Regions from separate parts of the Acidihalobacter yilgarnensis genome, predicted to be linked through region 1. Evidence: predicted binding sites of a transcription regulator. Region 1 holds the regulator's gene; the other holds the start of a gene.
The links. The regulator FliA, encoded in region 1, starts transcription of late flagellar genes. The targets are predictions, from matches to a motif close to GCTAAAGTTNNNNNNNNNNCNGCCGATA.
Positions count from the first base shown of each region.

Region 2: a site for FliA is predicted at 2,025-2,052, ahead of BI364_RS15175 (methyl-accepting chemotaxis protein). Genes of this name have one in related genera too.

Region 1 is NZ_CP017415.1:2,345,065-2,350,089, forward strand. Features, by position in the region: gene BI364_RS11235 (chemotaxis protein CheA) at 1-939, opposite strand, end outside; gene BI364_RS19315 (Hpt domain-containing protein) at 903-1,406, opposite strand; gene BI364_RS11240 (protein phosphatase CheZ) at 1,466-2,245, opposite strand; gene BI364_RS11245 (chemotaxis response regulator CheY) at 2,270-2,644, opposite strand; gene BI364_RS11250 (RNA polymerase sigma factor FliA) at 2,702-3,427, opposite strand; gene BI364_RS11255 (MinD/ParA family protein) at 3,430-4,320, opposite strand; gene flhF (flagellar biosynthesis protein FlhF) at 4,304-5,025, opposite strand, start outside.
Region 2 is NZ_CP017415.1:3,143,462-3,148,486, reverse strand. Features, by position in the region: gene BI364_RS15195 (cytochrome c1) at 1-190, shown strand, start outside; gene BI364_RS15190 (hypothetical protein) at 257-601, shown strand; gene BI364_RS15185 (c-type cytochrome) at 712-1,380, shown strand; gene BI364_RS15180 (hypothetical protein) at 1,364-1,903, shown strand; gene BI364_RS15175 (methyl-accepting chemotaxis protein) at 2,142-3,773, shown strand; gene uvrD (DNA helicase II) at 3,835-5,025, shown strand, end outside.

The DNA.
Region 1 (5,025 bases):
TGCCGCGTCCATACCTTTACCATCATCCTCGATGACCAGCAGGATATGATCGCCCTGTTGCGCGGCCGAGAGAACCAAGTGGCCGATTACGGGCTTGCCTTGTTTACGACGATCCTCCGGCATCTCGATACCGTGATCCACCGAATTGCGCACTAGGTGAACCAACGGATCGGCGAGTGCCTCAACGAGGTTCTTGTCGAGCTCGGTGTCCTCGCCACGCAGTTCGAGGTTGACCTCCTTCTTCAAACTTTTGGCGAGATCACGTACCACGCGGGGGAATCGCCCGAAGACCTTCTTGATGGGCTGCATACGGGTATGCATCACAGCCACCTGAAGGTCCGTGGTGACCAACTCAAGGCTGGAGATGGCCCCCGCCACGCTTTCTTCCTTGATTTGTGCGCCCAGGGTCACCAATCGATTACGTACCAGTACCAGCTCTCCCACCAGATTCATGATGTCGTCGAGACGCTTGACGTCAACGCGCACCGTACTCTCCGCCGCAGGGGTGGCGGTGGCCGACGCAGGGCCATTCGCGCTGCGCGCGGCTGCGGCCTGGGTTGGGGCCGGCACATCTTTTTGTGGTGGCTGCGTCGCTGCGATCGTTGGCTCGGGCTCGGGCTCGGGCGGCACGACAACCGTCCGCTCCGCAGCTGGCGCCTCCTCTGCGGGACCGGGTGAAGCGCCCTTGCCATAAAGCTGATCCAGCAGCGCCTCGAACTCTGCCTCGCTGATGTCTTCCCCTCCGGTCGAAGCAGCACCTTCCGACTGCGTGGAAGATTCGTTTACCGCACCGGTGTGCTTACCCTGTCCATGCAACTGGTCGAGCAACGCCTCGAATTCATCGTCGGATATTTCATTGCCAGACGTCGAAGACTCCACGACCTCCGTGACTTCCTCACGCACTACACCAGACTCTGCGCTATCCGCTGCTTTGAGCATGGCCTCGAAGGCGGCATCCGTATCATCAGGCTGGGCGGGAGCGGGGGGGGAGAAGGCGGAGCAGCAACCGCGGGTGATTTCCCTGCGACCAAATCGGCGAGACGGCGCATCAGCTCAGCTTCGGCCGGCTCTGGCGCAACCCCGCCGCGCAAATTGTCGAACATGACATTCAGTGCGTCGAGCACCGCCAGAATGACGTCCATCAAGTCGCCATCCACCGTACGCTCACCCTGACGCAGTTGATTAAATACATCCTCTGAGTGGTGGCAAACGTCGACCAGCGGCGTCAGCGCCAGGAATCCGGCTCCTCCTTTGATGGTGTGGAAACCCCGAAAAATGGCATTGAGGAGGTTCGTATCCGTCGGGTTTTGCTCAAGCTCGAGCAATTGCCCGCCGAGGCCATCGAGAATTTCACCGGCCTCAACCAGGAAATCCTGCAGCAGTTCGTCATCAGCTCCGATCGTCATGTCGTCTCCAGGGCCCTTCCGGGTATGGAATATCCATGGGCATATGCTTTAAGCACGACTCAGAAACCCAGGCTAGAGAGCAAGTCATCAACTTCATCCTGCCCGCTCACGATACCCGCCTTGTCCACGCCTGGGACGGCAGGACCGAAACCCTTGCCGCTGCTGGCGTCTTCCGGAACGGTTTCCGCAGGTCGCTTGCCGTCCAACTTCACCAGACGCTCGCTCGCCACCTTGACGATACCGACCAGCCCTTCTTCGACCTCCTGCACCAGCTCGATCACCCGGCGGATCACCTGCCCGGTAAGATCCTGAAAATCCTGCGCCAACATCACGTCGGAAAGCTGCGAAGAAACCGTCGAAACCTCCTCCTTAACTTCCGTCAGAAAGGCGTCCAGGGACCCTCCCAGCTCACGAAATTCCTCCACGCTCAATTCACGGCGTTTGAATTTCGCCCACCCCTCCGAAAGAGATTCCGCACGATGACTCAATGTGGTCAACCGCGGCATGCTGTCTTCGATGGCGTTTAGCGTCCGATGCGCGGCCTGCTCCGTCAGCGTAACGACATAATTGAGCCTTTCTTTAGCGTTGGGGATTTCCTCATGCGTGATTTCAGCCACGCGGGAATCCAGTCTGAAGCTATTCAACGCCTCATGCAGATCACGCGTCAGCCGACCCAACTCATTGAAAAGGCTCCGGTCCTGCTGTGCGCCGAGAGATGACAACAGATCGCTGACGGGCCCTTCATCCCCCGCCTCCAGTGCCGACACCAACAGACGCGCCAGTACCAACCGATCGTCCCCCGTGGGTACGCCCTGCTTGCCGTCCTCATTTTTATCCACGCCCGCGTCTCTCCCGTATCCGCCTTAACCTTCGATTCGCTCGAAAATTTTGTCGATCTTTTCCTTGAGCGTCTCTGCGGAAAAGGGTTTGACCACATAACCATTCACGCCGGCCTGTGCCGCTTCGACGATCTGGTCCCGCCTAGCCTCAGCCGTCACCATCAGAACAGGTAACTTGGCCAGCTTGGGGTCCGCACGCACCGCTTTGAGCAATTCGATACCCGGCATGATCGGCATGTTCCAGTCCGTTACCAGGAAATCGAACTTGCCCGACTGCAATAATGGCAAGGCCGTACTACCGTCATCGGCCTCGGCCGTATTATTGAAACCTAGCTCTCGCAGCAGGTTTTTGATGATGCGCCGCATCGTGGAAAAGTCGTCCACGATGAGAATCTGCATGTTCTTATCCACGAAACACACTCCTTGAGATTCAATCTGCCTAACCCCGGCGGCACCTCAGGTGCGCCAGTCGACCATCCTTGCACGCAACCGTATCAGCGCCTGACTGTGGATCTGAGACACCCTCGATTCCGACACGCCCAGCACTTCCCCGATCTCGCGCAGGTTAAGTTCCTCGTCATAATACAATGACAACACCAGCGCCTCGCGTTCGGGTAGCGCACTGATGGTCCTTGCCAACGCCTGCCTGAAGTCATCGTTGGAAAGATGGTCCAGCGGCCCAGACACCCGCGTTTCACCGATTCGTCCGCCCTCACGCTCGTCATCTCCATCGCCGTCTCCGAAGGATTCCTCGAAGCTGAAGACCTGATAGCCCGTCGCGTCACGTAGCAAACGGTGATACTCCTCCAATGACACTTCCATCTCAGCGGCAACCTCGATCGCTCGTGCCGCTCGTCCGAGTCGGTTCTCCACAACACGCAGCGCGGCCGAAATTTCCCGCGCCTTGCGGTGCACCGAGCGTGGCGCCCAATCATTGCGGCGCACCTCATCGAGCATCGCCCCTCGCACGCGTATGCCCGCATAGGTCTCGAAGCTCGCGCCCTGGCCGGCATTGTAATGCTTAGCGGCCTCAATCAAACCGACGATCCCGGTTTGCACCAGATCGTCGAGCTGCACATTCGGCGGCAGTCGGTGGATCAGGTGATAGGCAATCCGTTTGACCATCGGGGCATGCTCGGCCACCAGGCGGTCAACATCAGCGGCCTCGCGCGCGGGGTACATATTCAGTCGGCCCACTGCACGTCCGCCGGGGCGGGCCCATGCACCAATCGTTCGACGAAAAATTCCAGATGCCCGCGCGAACCCGTCAGTCTGGGGAGGTTATCGGCCTTTGCCGCCAAATTCTTGAATGCCCGACCGGCCGGGCCGCCGGGGTAGAGCTCAACCACCGCCCCTTGACGCTGAACTGCCTGGCGTAGCAAAGGATCTTCCGGCACTGCGCCTAGATAATGCAGTGTGACATCGAGAAAACGGCCGCAAACCGCGGCCATCTTGCGATAAAGCGCGCTCCCTTCTTGCTCATCGCGTACGCGATTGGCCAGCACGTGGAAGCGTCCGATCTGGTGCTCCCGACTGAGCACCTTGATGAGCGCATAGGCATCCGTCATCGAAGCTGGTTCGTCACAAACCACCACGATCACCTCCTGGGCGGCCCGCGTGTAACTGATCACATCTGCCGAAATACCGGCAGGCGTATCCACGATGAGTACATCCAGTGGCAGACTCAGTTCGCTGAAGGCGCGGATCAATCCGGCATGTTCGATTTGAGATAGATCGGCCATATGCGAAATCCCGGATGCGGCCGGTACCACATGAATGCCGCGGGGCCCGCTGACGAGTATTTCATCGAGCGTGCACTCGCCACTCATCACATGAGAGAGATTCACACGCGGCTGCAGACCCAGCATGACGTCCACATTGGCTAGGCCAAGGTCGGCGTCCATGAGCATGACTTCGCGGCCCCGTCCAGCCAGCGCCACCGCGAGATTGACCGATACGTTGGTCTTACCGACACCGCCCTTGCCACTGGCCACCGCCATGACCCTGACCGGGCGCAGTTCGCGCACACGCCTAAGCCCGTCAGCTTGGTCCACAGTGTCACCCGACGTAAGCATATCGATCGCTTCCCTTGTGTTTGCATCGCCCGCCAGTAGGCAGCGGTTCCCGTTCACGACGTTTGACCAATGCCAATGCCTGACTGACGATACGCTGCACGCGAGCTGGCTCGAGGTCTTCGGCCACTCGCTGTCCGGTGCCCAGATAACTCAAGGGCAGGCCCGCACGGATAAGCGCCGAAAGCGACGCACCCAGAGCCTCGGCCTCATCGAATTTACTGAGTATCGCGCCACTCAGCGGTACGCGTCCGAAGCGGCGAACCGTCTCGCCCAATACGTCGCGCGCGGCATTCGCGGCGACAACCAGATACAGACGAATATCAGGAATTGAGGCAAGCGCCTGCAGCTCCACCGTCAGTCGCGCGTCCCTAGGCGCGATGCCCGGCGTATCGACTAGGATCAATCGCTTATCGGTCTGCCCGGCAATGATTTTTGTCAGCGCCTCGGCATCATCCGCCTGATAGACCGGCACACCGAGCAGTTGTCCCAATGTGCTCAACTGCGCCTGCGCCCCAATTCTATAGCTGTCAGTGCTGACCAGCGCTACCTGCCCTCGCCCATGGCGGATGAGATATCGCGCCGCCAGCTTGGCCAGTGTCGTGGTCTTGCCAACACCGGTCGGGCCAACGAGTGCGACCACGCCACCTTTCTGGACGATCTCGTCGCTCCCAACCGCCAGCCGCCGCCCGAGTGCCTTGAGCCCAT
Region 2 (5,025 bases), 800 kb from region 1:
CAAGGATGGGCAGCTTTACCGCAAGGGTTCGATGACGCCGGCGCAATACAAAACCATGGTGGTCGATATCGTTGCTTTCCTACGCTATGCCAGCGACCCCTCAGTGCTCGAGCGCCACCGGATCGGCCCTTACGTGGTGGGTGGGTTCGGATTGGCGACCGTGGTGGGTTTCATTATCGCGATTCTCTAATCGCAGGATCGGGTAACTGCCAAGGGTTGACGTTACCTGCATGAACAGAACGGACGAGGAATGGACATGGAACCTAGTTTGACGAATGCCGCATCCGGAAATTCCTACAAGAGTGGCCTCTGGGCCATTGTCTTCGGTATGCCGCTGGTGCTCGACCTGGGAATTCCCGGCATCGTGAATTTGGTTTTATTCGCGTTGGTCATGCTGGCCTTGAGCATGACTTACCGCATAGCCGAGCGAGCGGAACGCAGGGCGTTACTGCTATCGGCGATGAGCGCTGGGTTTTTCGTGACAGCACCGAATTTCAAGGAAATGTATCCACTGACGGCGCCGCTCGTGGTGTTGCTGGTTTCGCTGACGTTCTATTACATTTTTCTTTTCATCCGTGAAATTCTCAGGAGCGACAAATGATGAATTGGGATGCGTTCAGGGCGTATGGACGATCGCCCGCCGTTTGTTCGCTTGCCGCTATCCTCATGTTGGCGTTATTGGGCCCAGCGCAGGCTGACCCGAAAAATGGCGTGATCGGCGTGATCAGTGGTGGTAATCCGGAATTGGGCAAGACAGATGCAAAAACCATGTGCATCGTTTGCCATGGCGCGGCGGGTATTTCGCCCGTGCAGGGATTTCCCGATCTGGCAGGTCAGTGGCCGCAATATCTACTTAAGCAGTTGCACGATTTCATGTCGAAAAAGCGAGACGATCCACTCGCCAAGGGCACGATGATCGATGCGGTCAAGACCATACATGGTCAACAGGAAATGAAGGATTTGGTTGCCTTTTTCGGTTCGCTACCGCCGCCGAAAGCGAAGCCGGTACCGACAGATACCCAGGCGAAGGCACTCTGGGCCGCTGGCAAGTCGATTTACTTCGGTGGTATCCGTTTAACCGATGTCCCGGCTTGCGAGGCTTGCCATAGCACTACCGGTGCAGGTACCCCACCCGAATTTCCGCGCTTGGCTGGGCAGGATAAAACTTATCTCGTCGAGCAACTGACCTATTTCCATGATGGTACGCGTGCGAACGACCCCAATGGGATCATGCGGGACATCGCAGGCCGTCTGGACAAGCAGGAAATTCTCGCCTTGGCTACGTTCATCCCCACGTTGTCGGGGGGAATCCGACGACACAGTTGCCACATCCCACTGACGATGACAGCGGAGATTGAAGCGTATGTCGCCTATCAATGATCAGGAAGGTGATTCTGGAGTCAAGGAATCGGAACAGGGAAGCCGACTCAAATTCGAGTGCCATGGCTTCGAGTGTGTCAGTAAAGGTTTACACGCCATGCTCGCGGTCGGTGTCTTGCTCGAATTGGTGAGTGGCAACAGCGTATTTCGCGCGGGTCCATTCGATCACATGTGGATGCACGATGCGCTGGCCGTGACCCTGGTGTTGGCGATCGCGTTCCAGTGGCGCTGGTGGTCTGGCGTGCGCGCTTCATCCATTGGCTGGGGAAGTAAGTTGAGCCAGGGCCTTGGCGTGATCGCAGTGAGCTTGTTATGCCTGACCGGATTTCTCGGTGTGCTGTTCGGTGTCTTCGATCAAGGTGGTGCGGTCCGGTTGTTCGCGGAGGATCTCACGGCGCACCATTATCTGGTTTACGGCGTGTGGCTGTATCTTGCGAGCCACCTGATTTTCACTATGGCGCAGCAGTTCAATGCCAACCCCGTATTCGCCGGTCAAAACGGACGACGTCGGGGCGGCCTGTAACGACCCGTAAGGTCAAACGAGCACCTCGGGATTCTGGGTGCGGGTCTTCCGCACCCTGCTTCTTGCCTCCTCCCCGGATCGCCACTCGGCGACGGTTGCGCTTTCTATGCGCACGTATTTTTCTCAAGTGTTCCTATGCTGTGCCGAAAACCTATATCGAGCCGACTACTCTAAATCGAGGCCTCGATAATCTCTGACAGCGACCATATGGGGCTTGGCGCACTTGCGAGGGGGAGACATGCTGCTGAATCGTCTGACCATTCAGTCCAAAATCATTTCCGCCACTGGACTTGCCATTGTCCTGATGTCGGTCGCATTGGCCGTCTCGTTATTGGGAATCCGCGACATACGCGACGCGTTCGTCAATTTCATCGAGCATGACCAGACGCGTTTGAATACGTTACAGGTGATGTACGGTGCAGGTCTGCTGTCGGGCATTTCGACGCGCAACAAGGTGTTCGAGCCGGATCTCAAGCCGGCGCGCAAGGTTACCGAGACGGCAATCGCACGTTTTAATGCCGCGCTTGCCCGCGCAGAGGGAGCTTATCGAGGCAATCCGAGGGCGCTCGCGGATTTACGAGAGGTGGCAAAGAGTTGGCAGGTCAATAGCGCGCTTAAGCTAAGGGTGATCGACTTGGTCGAGGCCGGCAAGACGAGCGAGGCGCGCGACCTCCTGGTCCAGCAGGAAACCAAGACCTGGCGACCCATCCGCATTGCCTTACAGAATCTTATGAAGCGCGAACAGGCCAGTTTTGGACAAACCCGCGACGGCGTGATTGCGCAGGTGGATGCCAGCTTTCGCCTGGGGGCCTTGATCGGTCTCGTGGCAGCGGTGGTCGGACTTCTGCTTTCGGTACTCCTGGGGCGATCGATCACGCGTGGCCTGCGTGCAGCCACCCGCGCGCTTTCGGACATCGCAGAGGGGGAGGGCGATCTTACTCGACGATTGCCAGAGGACATCGGCGGGCGTGACGAAGTGGCCCAGCTGGCGGCATCGTTCAACCGCTTCGTCGGTAAGGTGCAGGCATTGGTCGCCGAGGTGGCGACCTCAAGCCAACAGATTGCGGGCGCCTCCGAGCGCATGTCGGGGATCACTCGGATGACCTATGAAGGCGTGCAGCGTCAGCAGCGCGAGACCGAACAGGTGGCAACCGCCATGAATGAGATGACCACGACCGTACAGGTGGTGGCGCGTCACGCCAGTGAAGCGGCCGACGCGACTCATGAGGCAAGCCGGGAAGCCGGCGCGGGACAGGCTGAGGTCCAGCGTACGGTGGAGGTCATCAACACCCTGGCTAGCGAGGTGGAAAAGGCTGGTGGCGTGATCAAGAAGCTGGAGGCAGACAGCGTGCAGATCGGCACTGTTCTGGATGTGATCCGCGGGATTGCCGAGCAGACCAATTTACTGGCCCTCAATGCGGCCATCGAGGCGGCACGGGCAGGCGAGCAAGGGCGAGGCTTCGCCGTCGTGGCCGACGAGGTACGTACGTTGGCCAGCCGTACCCAGCAATCTACTGAGGAAATCCAGGGCATGATCGAGCGCTTGCAAGCTGGGGCTCGTGATGCGGTGACTGCGATGGAAGGTGGTCAGGCGCGTGCCGAATTGAGCGTCGATCAGGCTGCGCGCGCCGGCGCGTCGTTGGGCGCGATTACCGGCGCAGTTACCCGAATCAACGACATGAATCTACAGATCGCAAGTGCCGCGGAAGAGCAAAGTCACGTTGCAGAGGAGATCAACCGTAACGTGCTGACCATCAACGAAGTCGCCGAAATTAGTGCCGAGGGTGCTCAGCAGACGGCCAGTGCGGGGGAGGAACTCAAGGGGTTGGCGAGCCAGTTACAGCGGTTGGTCGGGCGATTCCGCATCTGAATCGCGCATTGCACGTGCCGGGCGCGACGGCGATGGACGGCCATCTGATAGACTCGCGCGGATGGATGTTACCGATTTACTTTCCGGACTTAACGATGCCCAGCGCGAGGCTGTCAGCGCGCCATCTGGGCCGGTGCTGGTGCTCGCCGGCGCTGGCAGCGGCAAGACCCGCGTATTGACCCACCGCATTGCCTGGCTGATCCGCGTTGAAAGCATTTCGCCCTATAGCCTGCTGGCGGTGACCTTTACCAACAAGGCGGCGCACGAGATGCGCGGGCGTATCGAGGCGCTGATGGGCGTGCCCGCGGGTGGCATGTGGATCGGCACCTTCCACGGTCTTGCCCACCGTCTGTTGCGAGCGCATTGGCGTGAAGCCGGTCTGCCGCAAGGCTTTCAGATTCTCGATAACGAAGACCAACTGCGTTTGGTCAAACGCGTCTTGCGTGGGCTGAATCTGGACGAGGCGCACTGGCCGCCCAAGCAGGTGCAGTGGTTCATCAATGGCCGTAAGGACGAGGGTTTGCGTCCGCAACATCTGGACGATACCGGAGACCCGACCCAGGCGCAGTTCGTGCGCTTGTACAGTGCCTACGAGGCGGCTTGCCGTCAGGCTGGCGTGGTGGATTTCGCCGAGTTGCTGCTGCGAGCCCTGGAGTTGATCCGCGATAACGAAGCCCTGCAGCGGCACTATCAGCAGCGCTTCCGCCATCTCCTGGTGGACGAGTTCCAGGACACCAACGCACTGCAGTATGCCTGGCTGCGAATACTGGCGGGCGCGCGCAATCCGGTGTTTGCGGTAGGCGATGACGACCAGTCGATCTACGGATGGCGTGGCGCCCGTATCGAGCACATTCAGCAGTTCGCGCGTGATTTTCCCGGCACCCAGACGGTGCGCCTGGAGCAGAACTACCGTTCCACCCAGACGATCCTCGATGCAGCCAACGCGGTCATTGCGAACAATACCGGGCGTTTGGGCAAGCAGCTCTGGGCGGATGGCGCCAAGGGCGATCCGGTGCAGCTGTACCTGGCCTATAACGACCTTGACGAAGCGCGCTACGTGGTCGATCAGGTCGCCGACTGGGCGGCGCAGGGACATCGTCGGGACGAAGTCGCCGTGCTCTACCGCTCGAATGCGCAGTCTCGCGTATTGGAAGAGGCGCTGATCGCCCGCGGGATGCCTTACCGCGTGTATGGCGGGCTGCGCTTCTTCGAGCGCGCCGAGATCAAGGACGCACTGGCTTATCTGCGCCTC